2 regions of the Streptomyces sp. NPDC002870 genome follow, and region 1 is predicted to be linked to the other one. Evidence: riboswitches for the same ligand, from Rfam matches in the RefSeq annotation. Region 1 holds a riboswitch; the other holds the start of a gene.
The links. Region 1 has a riboswitch for cobalamin ahead of ACFYWY_RS25160 (CbtB-domain containing protein). Riboswitches for the same ligand answer to the same signal wherever they lie in the genome.
Positions count from the first base shown of each region.

Region 2: it holds a riboswitch for cobalamin, as region 1 does, so the genes downstream of both, ACFYWY_RS18725 (cobalamin biosynthesis protein) here and ACFYWY_RS25160 (CbtB-domain containing protein) in region 1, are expected to answer to the same signal.

Region 1 covers NZ_JBIAPW010000023.1:31,985-39,634, forward strand. Annotated here, with positions in the region: gene ACFYWY_RS25135 (DUF6597 domain-containing transcriptional factor) at 1-600, shown strand, start outside; gene ACFYWY_RS25140 (VOC family protein) at 540-935, opposite strand; gene ACFYWY_RS25145 (response regulator transcription factor) at 1,097-1,903, shown strand; gene ACFYWY_RS25150 (sensor histidine kinase) at 1,909-3,030, shown strand; gene ACFYWY_RS25155 (CbtA family protein) at 3,247-4,017, opposite strand; gene ACFYWY_RS25160 (CbtB-domain containing protein) at 4,046-4,261, opposite strand; adenosylcobalamin (AdoCbl) riboswitch at 4,307-4,399, opposite strand; gene ACFYWY_RS25165 (histidine phosphatase family protein) at 4,522-5,100, shown strand; gene ACFYWY_RS25170 (SpoIIE family protein phosphatase) at 5,110-7,650, opposite strand, start outside.
Region 2 covers NZ_JBIAPW010000013.1:164,485-172,134, reverse strand. Annotated here, with positions in the region: gene ACFYWY_RS18745 (alpha/beta hydrolase) at 1-852, opposite strand, end outside; gene ACFYWY_RS18740 (class II aldolase/adducin family protein) at 913-1,575, opposite strand; gene ACFYWY_RS18735 (anion permease) at 1,839-3,095, shown strand; gene ACFYWY_RS18730 (hypothetical protein) at 3,108-3,332, shown strand; cobalamin riboswitch at 3,466-3,609, shown strand; gene ACFYWY_RS18725 (cobalamin biosynthesis protein) at 3,721-4,686, shown strand; gene ACFYWY_RS18720 (cobyric acid synthase) at 4,683-6,200, shown strand; gene cobN (cobaltochelatase subunit CobN) at 6,197-7,650, shown strand, end outside.

The DNA of each region.
Region 1 (7,650 bases):
GCGGGACCCGACACCCACGCCCACGCCGCCGAGGTCGATCTCGCCCTCGTGTACGCGGGAGTGCGCTTCGCGCCCGGGACCGCGCCCGCGTTCCTCGGGGTACCGGCGCACGAGCTGCGCGACCAGCGGGTCGAGCTCGCCGACCTGTGGGGCGGTGCCGAAGCGCGCCGGCTCACGGAGCGGATCGACGAGGCCGCGGACCCGGTGAAAGAGCTGGAGGCCGTGGCGCTGCGGCGCGCGGCCGCGGCCGGCCCGCCCGATCCGCTGCTGAGCGAGGTGGTGAGCCGCCTGAAGGCGGGCGGCACGGTCGCGGGCGCGGCGGAGGCAATCGGCCTCGGCGCGCGCCAGTTGCACCGCCGCTCCTTGGACGCCTTCGGCTACGGGCCCAAAACGCTGGCCCGGGTGCTGCGGCTGCAGCGTGCGCTGACGCTCGTACGGGAAGGTGTGCCGTACGCCGAAGCGGCACTCGCGGCAGGCTGCGCCGACCAGGCGCACCTCGCCCGCGAAATGCGCGAGCTGGCCGGAATCACCCTGGGTGCCTACTCGGCGCTGGCGAACAGCGAGACGGCACAGCCGTCAGGGTCCAGAACGACCGCGTAGCGCTGCCCCCAGAAGGCGTCCCAGGGCGGCAGATGCCCCTTGTAGCCGGCCTCGGTCAGCTCGGCGTACACCGAGTCCACCTCGGCGGGGCTGTCACAGAGAAAGGCGAGACCGAGGCGCTCGCCGCCGCCGGCGGGCCGGGTCCAGCCGGGGTCGAAGGAGCGGACGGTCTCCTCGGTGTCCCACAGCACGCGCAGCCCGCTCGGCAGCGTGGCCTCGGCGTGGGGCGCGGAGTCGGCTTCGGCGGGGATGTCCAGGCCGAGCCGTCGGTAGAAGGCGAGCGAGGCGGCCATGTCGGCGACGACGAGGCCGATCGCATCGAGTCGTGGAGTCATGACCTCACCGTAGGCAGGGCCGGACCTGCGGTCTTGAACGAATCGGACGTCCGCGGTCTCGCAGGACCCGGTTCCTCGGCCGTTGCTCGGGGGCCTCGGGCGTCATTGTTTCGTAAGGGGGCGGTGCCGTAGACCGTGCTCAGTACGAGGACACTGGCCTTATGCACAACATTCTGGTCGTCGACGACGATCCGACCGTAGCCGAGGTCGTCACGGGCTATCTGGAGCGCGCGGGCTTCACCGTGGACCGGGCCGCCGACGGGCCAGAGGCGCTCCGGCTCGCCGCCGCGCGGCTGCCCGATCTGGTCGTCCTCGATCTGATGCTGCCGGGCATGGACGGCCTGGAGGTGTGCCGCAGGCTCCGGGCCGGCGCGCGCGCCGCCGTGCCAGTGATCATGCTGACCGCGCGGGGCGACGAGGACGACCGGATCCTGGGGCTCGAAGTAGGGGCGGACGACTATGTCACCAAGCCGTTCAGCCCGCGCGAGCTGGTGCTCCGGGTCGAGTCCGTACTGCGCCGGGGCGGCGCGGCGGGGGAGCGGCGGGCGGGGCCCGAGCTGGCGGCCGCGGGCATCGTGCTGGATCCGGCGGCGCGGCGGGCCACCAAGGACGGGCGTGAACTGGGCCTGACCCTGCGGGAGTTCGACCTGCTCGCGCACTTGATGCGGCACCCGGGGAAGGCGATCGGCCGGGAGCGGCTGATGCAGGACGTATGGGGCTGGGAGTTCGGCGATCTGTCCACTGTCACGGTTCATGTGCGGCGGCTGCGCGGCAAGATCGAGGATGATCCGGCAAGGCCGCGGCTGATCCAGACGGTGTGGGGCGTGGGTTACCGCTTCGACGTGCCCAGGGACGCCTCCCCGGGCGAGGGCGCACCGCAGGGTCACGCACCGCATGGCCAGGGGCCGCACGGTGACGCACCGCAGGGTCACGCACCGCGCAACCACGTACCACGAAACGAGGTCTGATCACCGTGCGGGACATGCTCCTCATCGCGCTCTTCGCCTTCCTCGGGGCCGCCGCCGTCGGCCTCCTCGGCGCGCTGGTCCTGCGTCTGCTGCGTCATCGGTCCGTCGCCGTCTCCCTCACCGTCGTCGCCGCCGTCGCGGTCACCGCCATGCTCGCCGGGACGCTCGCGGTCGCCCAGGCCATGTTCCTGTCCGCGCACGACCTCACCGTCGTCACCACGGTCGTCGCGATGACGGCGGTCGTCTCGCTCGCCACCGCGCTGCTGCTCGGCCGCTGGGTCGTCGCCCGCAGCCGGGAACTCGCCCTGGCGGCACGCTCGTTCGGCGACGGCGGCTCCTTCGCCGCCCCCGACGGGGCGTCCACCGCCGAACTGGCCGCACTCAGCCGCGAACTCACCGCCACCAGCGACCGGCTCGCCGCCTCCCGCGAGCGAGAGCGCGCCCTGGAGACCTCCCGCCGCGAGCTCGTCGCCTGGATCTCGCACGATCTGCGCACCCCGCTGGCCGGGCTGCGCGCGATGTCAGAAGCCCTTGAGGACGGCGTAGTCCAGGATCCCGAGCGCTACTTCCGCCAGATCCGCACCGAGGTCGACCGCCTCAACTCCATGGTCGGCGACCTCTTCGAGCTCTCCCGCATCCACGCGGGCACGCTGGCCCTCACACCCACCCGGATGTCGGTGTACGACCTGGTCGGCGAGGCGCTCGCCGGGGCTGACCCGCTCGCCCGGGAGTACGGCGTACGCCTCGTCGGCGACCGTGTCGAGCCGGTCCCGGTCGAGGTGGACGGCAAGGAGATGACCCGAGTCCTGGCGAACCTCCTCGTCAACGCGATCCGCCGGACCCCGGCCGACGGCACGGTCGCCGTTGCCGCCGAGCGCCGCGAGGAGTGGGTGGTGCTGTCCGTCACCGACGGCTGCGGCGGCATCCCGGAGGAGGACCTGCCCCGTGTCTTCGACACGGGCTGGCGCGGCACGCAGGCGCGTACGCCCCCGGCCGGGGCGGGTCTTGGCCTCGCCATCGTCCGCGGCATCGTCGAGGCGCACGCCGGCCACGCCGACGTACGCAATGTGACGGGCGGCTGCCGCTTCGAGGTGTCGCTGCCCGCGGCTGCGGCCAAAGGCCGTTGAAGAGCCTCCGTGCAGCCACCTCGCGCACGCGCGCTTCTTCGTCGCTGTCGCGGACGCGGTGGAGGCGTCTGCGGGACGACTGGGGCTTCACCCCGGACCCCGGACGCCCCGAGGCGCGGGGGCCGGGGCGGAGCCCCGGAAACAAGCCTCTTGGAGGTCCCCCCCACGCCCCGCCAGGGCGTAGGGGGAGGGTCTGGGGCTGAGCCCCCGGCTCGGTCAGTTCGCGGCGGCTGTCGCCCGCGATGCGGTGCCCTTCCCGTCCGCCGCCGTCGCGGTCCCCGGTGTGAGGAGCCGCTCAGCGAGGTACCCGAAGACCAGTCCGAAGCAGGTCCACAGGGTGACCTGGATGGCGAGCGTGGCCAGCCGGAACTCCCAGACCACGGTTGCCGGGAAGCCCTTCGGCACCTCGTTGAACGAGGGCAGGAAGGCGAAGGCGAGACCGGCGGCGACGACGAACGCGGCCGCCGCGGCGATGGACGCGTTCCAGTTGCCGAGGCGGGGAGCCAGGCGCCTGCCGAGGATCACCGCGGCGACCGTGAGCAGGACGCTGAGCAGGATCATCAGGAAGTACAGCGTTGTGCGTTGGCCGATCGTGTCGGGGTCACCGACGGCCGGCGGGTTCGGCGGGTACTTGAGGAACGGCACGACGTACACGCTCAGCAGCGCGCCGAGGGCGACCAGCAGGGCCGTGGCGCGCGGGCCGAACCGGCCGATGCGGCCGAGCGCGACAGCGAACGCGAGGGCGGCGATGCCGCCGATCGCGACGCCGAAGACCACTACGCCGGTGGCGAGACCGCCCGTGGACTGCATGGTGCGGCTGACGAGTTCCTCGCCGCCGTGCTCGTGGCTGTGGCTCTCCTCGAACGCGATGGCGGCGTCCACAGGGGACTCACCGAGCAGATACGCGACGACGAGAGCGAAGACGCCGGCGACCAGGCCCGCGAGCATGCCGCGGCCGAGCAGGCCTCTGACAGAAATGGAGTTCATGGTGTTTCCCCTGAGCTTTGAAGAAGTACTAGTGGCAGGGGAAGCCGAGCAGATGGCGTCCGTCGTGGACCCACTCGTGGACGTTCTCGCCGGAGATGAGCGAGGTGGCGCCCTGCTCGGCGCCGACGAAGTAGAGCAGAACCAGCATCAGAACGCCGAAGAAGAGCGCCCACGGGGCGATGGCCTTGAGCGAGATGGGGGTGATGGCCGGTGCGGCGGTGGCGGGCGCGGCAGAATGTGCCATGGCAGAACCTCCTGGGGGAACACGCGTCCCGATCGTGGTGCCTGAGACGAAGGTGCTGGGTCTGACTTCCCGCGGGGAGCGGGTACACAGTGGCGCGACCGTGCCGGATTCTCACCGGACTTCCGTCACACCTTCGTCATGTCCACGAGACCGTACCGCTTGCGGGCCTGCGCCGCTACGGCGCAGGGGCGCGTGACCGGGCGCCCGAACGCCCATGATGTGCTTGTTCCTTGGCCGCGAGGGAGAAGCGAGCGCACGGCATGACAGTACGGGTGATGTTGGTCTCACCGGCGACGAACGCGGCGCTGCGCGAGGCCCGCTTCGACGGCGACGCGCCGCTGGACGAGTCGGGAGCGCGCCGCGCCCGCGCCGCCGCGGGTGCGCTGCCGCGCGCGGACCGGCTGTTGAGCGGCCCGTCCGCGCGCTGCCGGGAGACAGCAGCCGAGTTGGGCCTGCGGGCGGAGCCTGCCGAGGCCCTCGGCGAGTGGGACCTGGGCCGCTGGCGTGGGCGACGACTGGACGAAGTGAGCGCGAGCGAGCCGGAGTCGGTGTCTGCGTGGCTCAGTGACCCGTCGTGCGCACCGCACGGCGGCGAGTCGCTGCGGTCGCTGTGCGCGCGGGTGGGCGCGTGGCTGGAGTCGCTCCCGCCCGACGCCGGCCGTGTCCTCGCGGTCGTCGACCCGGCGGTGACGCGGGCGGCGATCGTGCAGGCGCTGTCCCTGCCACCGGAGGCGTTCTGGCGCCTGGACGTCGCCCCCCTGACCCTGACGGAACTCACCGGGCGCGGCGGCCGCTGGAACATGAAGTGCGGACGCCCGCTGGGCCCGGAAGGCGGCTGACGCCCGCGCTCACGGCTCCTCGGCCGGCAGCGGCTGTTCCGTCCAGATGACCTTGCCGTCCGGGGTGTACCGCGTGCCCCAGCGCTCCGCGAACTGGGCGACCAGGAACAGCCCCCGGCCGCCCTCGTCCGTGGTCGCCGCCTGGCGCAGGTGCGGGGACGTGCTGCTGTGGTCCGAGACCTCGCAGATCAGCGAGCGGTCACGGATCAGCCGTACGCGGATCGGGCCCGTGGCGTACCGGATCGCGTTGGTGACCAGCTCGCTGAGGATCAGCTCCGTCGTGAAGGCCTCCTCCTCCAGACCCCACTCGGCCAGCTTGCGGGAGACGTCGGACCGCACCCGTCCCACGGCCGACGGGTCGGGCGGCACGTCCCAGTCGGTCACCCGGCTGGAGTCCAGGATGCGCGTACGGCCGACGAGCAGCGCCATGTCGTCGCGCGGGGTTTCCGGCAGCAGCTCCTTCAGCACCGCCTCGCAGGTTTCCTCCGGGCTCTGGTCCGCGTGCTCCCCCAGTGTCTGGCGCAGCAGCGCCAGGCCGTCGTCGATGTCGCGGTCGCGGTCCTCGATGAGCCCGTCCGTGTACAGCACCAGGCGGCTGTCCTCGGGCAGCTGAAGGTCCAGGGTCTCGAAGGGCAGCCCGCCGAGCCCGAGCGGCGGGCCGCCCGGCACATCGGCGAAGACCGCGGTGCCGTCCGGGTGGACGACGACAGGCTGGAGATGGCCGGCCCGTGACATCGTGCAGTGTCCGGACACCGGGTTGTAGATCGCGTAGATGCAGGTGGCTCCGGTGACCCCCTCCCTGCCCTCCGTGCCGTCCACGGTCTCTTCCTGGTCGATGCGGGCGACCAGCTCGTCGAGGTGCCACAGGAGCTCGTCGGGCGGTAGGTCCAGGCTGGAGAAGTTGTGCACCGCGGTCCGCAGCCTGCCCATGGTCGCCGCGGCGTGCAGGCCGTGGCCCACGACGTCGCCCACCACAAGCGCCACCCGGGCCCCCGGCAGCGGGATGATGTCGAACCAGTCCCCGCCGACGCCGCCGAGCCCGCCGAGCCCGGCCTGCGCGGGCCGGTAGCGGTAGGCGACGTCGATGGCGTTCTGCTCGGGCAGTCCGCGCGGCAGCAGACTGCGCTGAAGGGTCACCGCCATGGTGTGCTCGCGGGTGTAGCGGCGGGCGTTGTCGATGCTGACCGCGGCCCTCGCGACCAGCTCCTCCGCGAGGGACAGGTCCTCCTCCTCGAACGGCTCGGGCTTCTGGGAGCGCCAGAACAGCACCACGCCCAGAATCACGCCACGGGCGCGCAACGGCACCGCGATCATCGAGTGGATTCCGTGCTCGACGAGCTTCCTGGCCCGCTCCGGATCCTGCTTCTGCCATCCGGCGTACGCGGCCAGGTCCGACTCCAGGACCGCCTCGCCCCTGCGGATGCCGAAACCCACCCGCGTGGACGGCACAAAGTGGATCAGCTCGCCCAGCGGGTAGAGCGCGGTGTCCTCCTGCAGCCCCGTGAAGGCCACCCGGCGCATCTCGTGCCCGGGGCCCGCGGCCGTCGGCTCCTCGCCGCGCAGCACCTCCTCCAGCAGGTCGACGGTGGCGTAGTCGGCGAACCGCGCCGCGGCGAACTCCGTCAGCTCCTCGCAGGTGCGCACCACGTCGAGGGTGGTGCCGATCTCGGTACCGGCGTCGTACAGCAGCTTCAGACGCCCCCGCGCCACATCCGCCTTCCCGGTCAGCGCCCGCAGCTCGGTGGTGTCGCGCAGCGTCGCGACGCTGCCCGGCGGGCCGCCGTCCTGGTCCGTCGGGCGCTGGTTGACGGCGAGCAGCCGGTCTCCGATCAGATGCACCTCGTCAGTGGCGGTCCGCCCGGAGGCGAGCAGCCGGGCGGTGAGCGGGTCGAGGCCGAGGTCGGTGACCGGGCGGCCTTCCACGTCCGGCGGCAGATTGAGCAGCCTGCGCGCCTCGTCGTTGGCGAGCAGCAGCAGCCCCTCGCCGCCGACGATGAGCACGCCCTCCCGTACGGCATGCAGCACCGCGTCGTGATGCTCGTACATCCGGGTCATCTCGGCGGGGCCGAGGCCATGGGTCTGGCGGCGCAGCCGCCGGGTGACCAGCGCCGTACCGCCGGTGGTGACGAGCAGCACCGCCCCGGTGGCCGCGAACATCAGCGGGAACTGGTCCTGCACGACGTTACTGACACGCTCGATCGTGATCCCGGCGGACACCAGACCGATGACCTTGCCGTCACGTCCGGTGACCGGCACCACCGCCTGGACGAGCGGCCCGATCGTCCCGGTGATCTTCTCGGTCGTGATGCCGCCGGCCAGCGCGGGCCCCAGATTGCCGACGAACTTCTTCCCGATCCGGTCGGTCAGCGGGTGGGTGTAGCGGATTCCGTCGGTGTTGGTGACCACGATGAAGTCGACGCCGGACCGCTTGCGGGCCTCTTCGGCGCGCGGCTGGAGCACCGCCGTCGGATCGGGACTCTTCAGCGCCGCCTCGATGCCAGGCGAATGGGCGAAGGTCTCGGCGACGGCGACCGAACGGTTGCGGGCCTC
Region 2 (7,650 bases), on a different contig from region 1:
CGGCAGCAGGACCGCAGGGGTCCGGCGGGCGGCCAGATTGCGCACGGTTGTCTTCCAGTCCAGTACCGGGGAGTCCAGGACCAGCCCGCTGATCCGCTCGCGCAGCCCGGAGTTGGCGGCGGCGTGCAGGGCCATCGACGCGCCGGTGGACCAGCCGTGCAGGACGATGTGCTCGGCGCCGTGGCGCACCGCGAAGCGGATGGCAGCGTCCAGGTCGCGCCACTCGGAGTCGCCGAGGTGGCCGAGCCCGTCGGGGGGCTCGGGGGCGCCCTGATCCCCTCGGTAGGCGAGGTCGAGAACGGGGAACCGCTGGGCGTGCAGGAACGGCATGAGGTTCAGCGGGTGTTCCCGGGTGGCGCCCAGGCCGTGCACGGTGATCACCCACGTCTCCCGCGGGCCCGGCACGAACCACGCGGGCAGCGTGCCGAGTTCGCCGGGGATGCCGACATCACGGTGCGCGAGACCGAGCGCGCTCGACGGGTCGCCGCTGTGCACCTGCGGGGTGAGCCACACCCGGCTGCCGGGCTGCAGACTGCCGCGGCTGACCCGCTCCAGGCGGCGTACGACGGTGTCGACGGGGTGCGACACCCCGTCGAGTACGGGGCCGACGACCGCGTGGACGTCCTGGCTTTGGAGTGCGTACGTGCCGGGGCGCTGTGTGGCGACGCTGCGGGTCAGGGTCACCTGGTCGTCGGCCGTGGCGTGCACTGTGGGCCGGGGCTCGCCGGGCAGCGGCCGCCCCGGCTGCGCTTTGAGCGCGGCATCGCTCGCGTACCGGCCGGCCGCGATCGCGGCCGCGCCGACACCTATCACGGTGGTGACGGCAGCTGCCGTCGCTGTAGCCGGGCGCACCGTTCCAGTGTCGGCATCAGCACGCCTCGCTGCCAGTGGACGGCGGCCACCGGGGGGGGCTCAGCCGCGCCGGCCGTACCCCTGGAGCTTCTCCGCGGCCTCTTGCAGCTGGGAGCCGGAGAGCAGGCTGGGCGTGTGTCCGGGCAGTGACGCCGCGGTCAGCCAGAGGCGGCACATCCACTCCAGCTGGGCGGTGCGGTCGTAGGCCTGGTCAAGGGTCTCGCCGTAGGCGACGGTGCCGTGGTTCTGCAGGAGGCAGGCGGTGCGTCCGCGCAGGGCGTGGAGCATGTTCGCGGCCAGCTCGTCCGTTCCGTACAGGGCGTACCGCGCGACACGGACGGTGCCGCCCATGGCCGCGGCCATGTAGTGGATGGGCGGGAGCTCGGGGACGAGGGTGGAGACCGCGGTGGCGTGCACGGCGTGGGTGTGGACCACGGCGCCGGCCTGGGTGTTGCGGTAGACCTCCAGGTGCAGCGGCAGCTCGCTGGTGGGGGCGAGCTCTCCGAGGAGCTGGTTGCCGTCGAGATCGACCGCGACGGCGTCCTCGGGCGTGAGCCGGTCATAGGGGACTGCGCTCGGGGTGACCAGGACGAGTGGGCCGACCCGTGCGGAGACATTGCCCGATGTGCCCACCACCAGGCCTTCCGCCGCTGTCCTGCGAGCCGTGGCCACGAGGTCTTCCCAGGCCTGCTCGATCGCGTCCTGCCGCACCTGATCGGTCATGCGGCGATCCTGTCAGGCGGCGACGGGCGCCGCAGGGCGGGTGACGGAGATCACGCAAAGCGGCATAAAGAGCCGTTTTCGCTTCGGTGCGGCGTCGATGCCGGACGCCCCCCGTGCCACCGCCGGGCGGCACCGCGCCACACAGCAAGCGGACTGACGGGGCCTCACTTGAGGACACCGCAGCGCCCGTCTCAGTTCATCTTCCGTTCATCCAGGTTAACTACGTTCGCCGGGCCACTGACGTCGAACGATTGCCTGGGTAAATGGAACACATCACCTTGCTGCTCGCGATTGTGATCGTGACAGCGCTCGTGTTCGATTTCACGAACGGTTTCCACGACACCGCCAACGCGATGGCGACGACCATCTCGACCGGCGCTCTGAAACCCAAGACGGCGGTGGCCATGTCCGCCGTGCTCAACCTCGTCGGCGCGTTCCTGTCCGTGGAAGTCGCAAAGACGATCTCCAGCGGCATCGTCACCGAGGACGGCATCACACCAGAGGTGATCTTCGCGGCGCTCGTCGGCGCCATCCTGTGGAATCTCATGACCTGGCTGATCGGTCTGCCGTCCAGCTCTTCGCACGCCCTCATGGGCGGACTGATCGGCGCCACCATCGCCTCTGTCGGCATCGGCGGAGTCAACGGCGGCACCGTCGTCACCAAGGTGCTGATCCCCGCGATCGCCGCCCCGCTGGTCGCCGGCATCGCGGCCTTCCTGGCCTCCCGGCTGACGTACAGGATCGGCAGGAACGCCGACGAGAAGGCCACCGCGAAGGGCTACCGCGCCGGCCAGATCACCTCGGCCGGCCTGGTCTCCCTGGCCCACGGCACCAACGACGCGCAGAAGACCATGGGCATCATCACCCTGGCGCTCGTCGCCGGCGGTGTGCTCTCCCCCGGCTCCAACCCTCCGATGTGGGTCATCCTCGCCGCCGGTCTCGCGATCGCGCTGGGCACCTACCTCGGCGGCTGGCGCATCATCCGCACCATGGGCAAGGGCCTGACCGACCTCCAGCCGCAGCAGGGCTTCGCCGCCCAGACCAGCGCGGCCAGCGTCATCCTCGCCTCCTCCAACCTCGGCTTCTCGCTGTCGACCACGCACTCCTGCTCCGGCGCCGTGATGGGCGCGGGTCTCGGCCGCAAGGGCGGCGTGGTCCGCTGGTCCACCGCCACCCGGATGTTCGTCGCCTGGGGCCTGACCCTGCCGGCCGCCGGTCTGGTGGCCGCGGGCTCGGAGTTCGTGACCAAGCAGGGCGACTGGGGTGTCGCGGCCGTCGCCGCCTTCCTGATCGGCGCCTGCGTCGCGATCTGGTTCGTCTCCCGCCGCCAGGTGGTCGACCACACCAATGTCAACGACGTGGCCGGCGACGCCGAGCCCGCCGGTGTGGTGACCGCCGCCATCGCGGCCGTCAGCCCGCCGCCGGCCGGCACGCCCACGCAGGACCGCAAGACGACCATCCCGGCTCAGCCCCACGCGGCCGACTCCGAGGAGCCGGCGACGCAGCCGGCCACGGTATAAGGACAGATCAGCATGAACATCGACTGGGCAGCACTCAGCTCCGTCTTCGGCGTGAGCCTCGTCGCCACCGTCGCCCTGGTGGGTCTGTTCACCCTGGGCATCGTGGGCCTGACCAAGCAGGAGTCGGCGGCCGGAGGGGGCGGCGGCTCCGCGGCCCTGGCGCGCACGGGCGCGTACGCCTGCTTCGCGCTCTGCGCGGCGGCCGTGACGTACGGGATCTATCTGATCGTCGTCTGACGGCGGCTCACTCAGCACAAGGCCGGGCCGGGCACCCCTTCGGGTGACCCGGCCCGGCCCTTTCGTGTGCCGCCCTGTGCCGCCGATGTGGGGCTCGGCACACTGTCCCACCGCAGGTCAAAGGCGAGTTGACGGGCGTTCTCGCACGTGGTGGACTGCCGAAGCCATCTACGGCGGCAGAAGAGGAAGCCGGTGCGAATCCGGCGCGGTCCCGCCACTGTCACCGGGGGAGCAATCCCCCGGAAGCCAGGAACTCTCACCGCCGGTCACGTCGAACCAGGGCGCGGACACCCTGAGTGAGGACATATCGCCATGCGCGGCTGCGGTTCAGGTTCACTTCCCGCTGTGAGTACGAGGGCCCTTCCAGGCGAAACGTCGGCCTGAACCCATGCGTGCCGACGTCACTTTCGCCTACGGCGCCACTGCCGGCCTGGTCGGCGACCTGCTGCTCGGCGACCCTCGCCGAGGGCATCCGGTCGCCGCGTTCGGACGGGCGGCGGGCGCCGTCGAGCGCGTTCTGTGGCGCGACCACCGCGGCTGGGGCGCGCTGCACACCGCCGTGTGCGCCGGGGGCGCCGCGGCTGCCGCCGCGCTCCTCGCCCGCGGGGTCCGGGACCGCTCCGCCGCGTCCGTCGTGCTGACCGCCGCCGCCACCTGGGCCGTCGTCGGCGGCACATCACTGGGCCGCGAGGCGCGGGCCGTCGGCGGCGCGCTCGCCGCCGGGGACGTGGAGGTGGCCCGGGAGCGGCTGCCGCATCTGTGCGGGCGCGACCCGCAGAGCCTGGACGAGCAGCAGATCGCCCGCGCCGTGGTGGAATCCGTCGCCGAGAACACCTCGGACGCGGTGGTGGGCGCGCTGGTCTGGGGAGCGCTCGCGGGTGTGCCGGGTCTGGTGGGTTTCCGGGCGGTCAACACGCTGGACGCGATGGTCGGCCACAAATCCTCCAGATACCGGCGGTTCGGCTGGGCTTCGGCCCGCCTCGACGATGTGGCCGGCTGGCCGGGCGCCCGGCTCACCGCGGGTCTGGCGGTGCTCGCCGGGCAGAACCCGCGCGGAGCGGTACGGGCATGGCGGGACGACGCGAAGAAGCATCCGAGTCCGAACGCGGGCCCGGTGGAGGCGGCGTTCGCCGGGGCGCTCGGCGTACGGCTGGGCGGAACCCTCTCGTACGGCGGACGCGTCGAGCACCGTCCCGTACTCAACGGCACGGGCCGCCCTGTGCAGTTCGGCGACATCGAACGTGCCGTGCGGCTCTCGCGCCGCGTCGGCTGGCTGACACTGGCGGCCTGCGCCGCGGGCCACGTGGCGGGGCACGCGCTGCGCGCGCGGCGCGCCGGAAAGGGGCGGGGATGAGCAGACGGAAGGCCGGGGGGCTGCTGGTCGCCGGAACCACCTCCGACGCGGGCAAGAGCGTCGTCACGGCCGGCATCTGCCGGTGGCTCGTACGGCAGGGGGTGAAGGTCGCGCCCTTCAAGGGGCAGAACATGTCGCTCAATTCGTTCGTCACGCGCGAGGGCGCGGAGATCGGGCGGGCGCAGGCCATGCAGGCTCAGGCCGCGCGCGTTGAGCCGAGCGCCCTGATGAACCCCGTGCTGCTCAAGCCGGGCAGCGACCGCTCGAGCCAGGTCGTGCTGATGGGCAGGCCGGTGGGTGAACTGAGCGCCCGCGGCTACCACGGAGGTCGCCAGGAGGCGCTGCTCTCCACCGTCGTGGAGTGCCTGGAGGAACTGCGGGGCACGTATGAGGCCGTGATCTGCGAGGGGGCGGGCAGTCCGGCCGAGATCAATCTGCGGCGTACGGACATCGTGAACATGGGCATCGCGCGGGCCGCCCGGCTCCCGGTGCTGGTCGTCGGGGACATCGACCGCGGCGGGGTCTTCGCCTCCTTCTTCGGTACGACGGCGCTGCTCGACGCGGAGGACCAGGCGCTGGTGGCGGGGTACTTGGTCAATAAGTTCCGGGGCGACGTGTCGTTGCTCGAGCCGGGCCTGGAGATGCTGCACGGGCTGACCGGACGGCGCACGTACGGAGTGCTGCCCTTCGCGCACGGCCTCGGCATCGACGAGGAGGACGGGCTGCGCGTCTCTCTGCGCGGCGCGGTACGGGAGTCGGTGGTCGCGCCGCCCGTCGGCGAGGACGTGCTGCGCGTCGCGGTCTGCGCCGTGCCGCTGATGTCCAACTTCACCGACGTGGACGCGCTGGCGGCCGAACCGGGCGTCGTGGTGCGATTCGTGGACCGGGCCGATGAACTCGTCGACGCCGACCTGGTGATCGTGCCGGGCACGCGTGGGACTGTGCGCGCCCTGGAGTGGCTGCGCGAGCGGGGGCTGGCGGACGCGCTGAAGCGGCGGGCCGCCGAGGGCCGGCCGGTACTGGGCATCTGCGGCGGCTTCCAGATGTTCGCCGAGCACATCGAGGACGAGGTCGAGTCGCGGGCCGGAGCCGTCAAGGGGCTCGGACTGCTGCCCGTACGCGTCCGGTTCGCGGTCGGCAAGACCCTTGCCCGCCCGGTCGGCGAGGCGCTCGGCGAGCCGGTGGAGGGCTACGAGATCCACCACGGCGTCGCCGAAGTCCTCGGTGGCGAGGCCTTCTTGGACGGCTGCCGGGTCGGGGCGGTCTGGGGCACCCACTGGCACGGCTCGCTGGAGAGCGACGGCTTCCGCCGTGCCTTCCTGCGCGAGGTCGCCCGGACGGCGGGCCGCCGCTTCGTCCCCGCGCCGGACACCAGCTTCGGCGCGCTGCGCGAGGAACAGCTCGACCGCCTCGGCGATCTGATCGAAGAGCACACGGACACCGGTGCGCTGCTACGGCTCATCGAGTCGGGCGCACCCTCAGGACTTCCCTTCATCGCACCTGGAGCGCCATGAGCACCGAGACCACCGTGCTGTTGCTGTCCACCGCCGACACGGATCTGCTGGCGGCCCGGGCCTCCGGCGCGCCGTACCGGATCGGCAACCCGACCCGTATCGATGTGACGGAGGAGCTGCCCGCACTCGTCGCGGGCGCGTCCGTCGCGGTCGTGCGGCTGCTCGGCGGCAAGCGGGCCTGGGAGGACGGACTCGCCGCGCTGCGCGCGTCCGGGATCCCGACCGTGCTGCTGGGCGGCGAGGCCGTCCCCGACGCGGAGTTGATGGCCGAGTCGTCGGTGCCCGCCGGTGTGGTGGCCGAGGCGCTGCGCTATCTGGTCGAGGGCGGCCCCGGCAACCTGGTGGAGCTGGCCAGGTTCCTCTCCGACACCGTTCTGCTGACGGGCCAGGGCTTCGCCGAGCCGCGGAAGATGCCCGAGTGGGGCGTGCACGGCACGCGCGAGTACATCGAGGGGCGGCCGAGTGTCGGCGTGCTCTTCTACCGGGCACACCAGCTCTCCGGGAACACCGCCTTCGTCGACACCCTCTGCGACCGGATCGAGGCGCGGGGGGCCAACGCCCTTCCCGTCTACTGCGGTTCACTGCGCGGCGCCGACCCGGAACTGTACGAGCTGCTCGGCAAGGCCGACGCCCTGGTCGCCACCGTACTGGCCGCAGGCGGCACGCGCGCCAGTGACGCGAGCGCCGGCGGGGACGACGAGGCCTGGGACATCGGGGCGCTCGCCGAGCTGAACGTGCCCGTCCTCCAGGGGCTCTGCCTGACCTCGTCGCGGGCCGTCTGGGAGGCTTCGGACGCGGCGCTGTCCCCGATGGACGCGGCGATGCAGGTGGCGATCCCCGAGTTCGACGGGCGGCTGATCACGGTCCCGTTCTCGTTCAAGGAGCAGGGCCCCGACGATGTGCCGGTGTACGTCGCCGACCCCGAGCGGGCCGGGCGCGTCGCCGGAATCGCCGTACGCCACGCGAAGTTGAAGCACAAGCCGAATGCGGAGAAGAAGCTCGCGCTCGTCTTCACCGCCTATCCGACGAAGCACTCGCGGGTGGGCAACGCGGTCGGTCTCGACACGCCCGCCTCCGCGGTGCGGGTCCTGGACGCCCTGCGTGACGCCGGATACGCCGTCGAAGGGCACCCGGACGACGGCGACGAGCTGATTCACCGGCTCATCAACGCCGGCGGCCACGATGTGGAGTGGCTGACCGAGGACCAGCTGGCGGCAGCCCCCGCGCGGGTGCCGCTCGCCGACTACCGCGCCTGGTTCGACAAGCTGGACCCGGAGCTGCGCGACAGCATGCTGGAGCACTGGGGTGAGCCGCCGGGCTCGCTCTACGTCGACGGCGACGAGATCGTCCTCGCCTCCCTCCAGTTCGGGAATGTCGTCGTGATGATCCAGCCGCCGCGCGGCTTCGGCGAGAACCCGATCGCGATCTACCACGACCCCGACATGCCGCC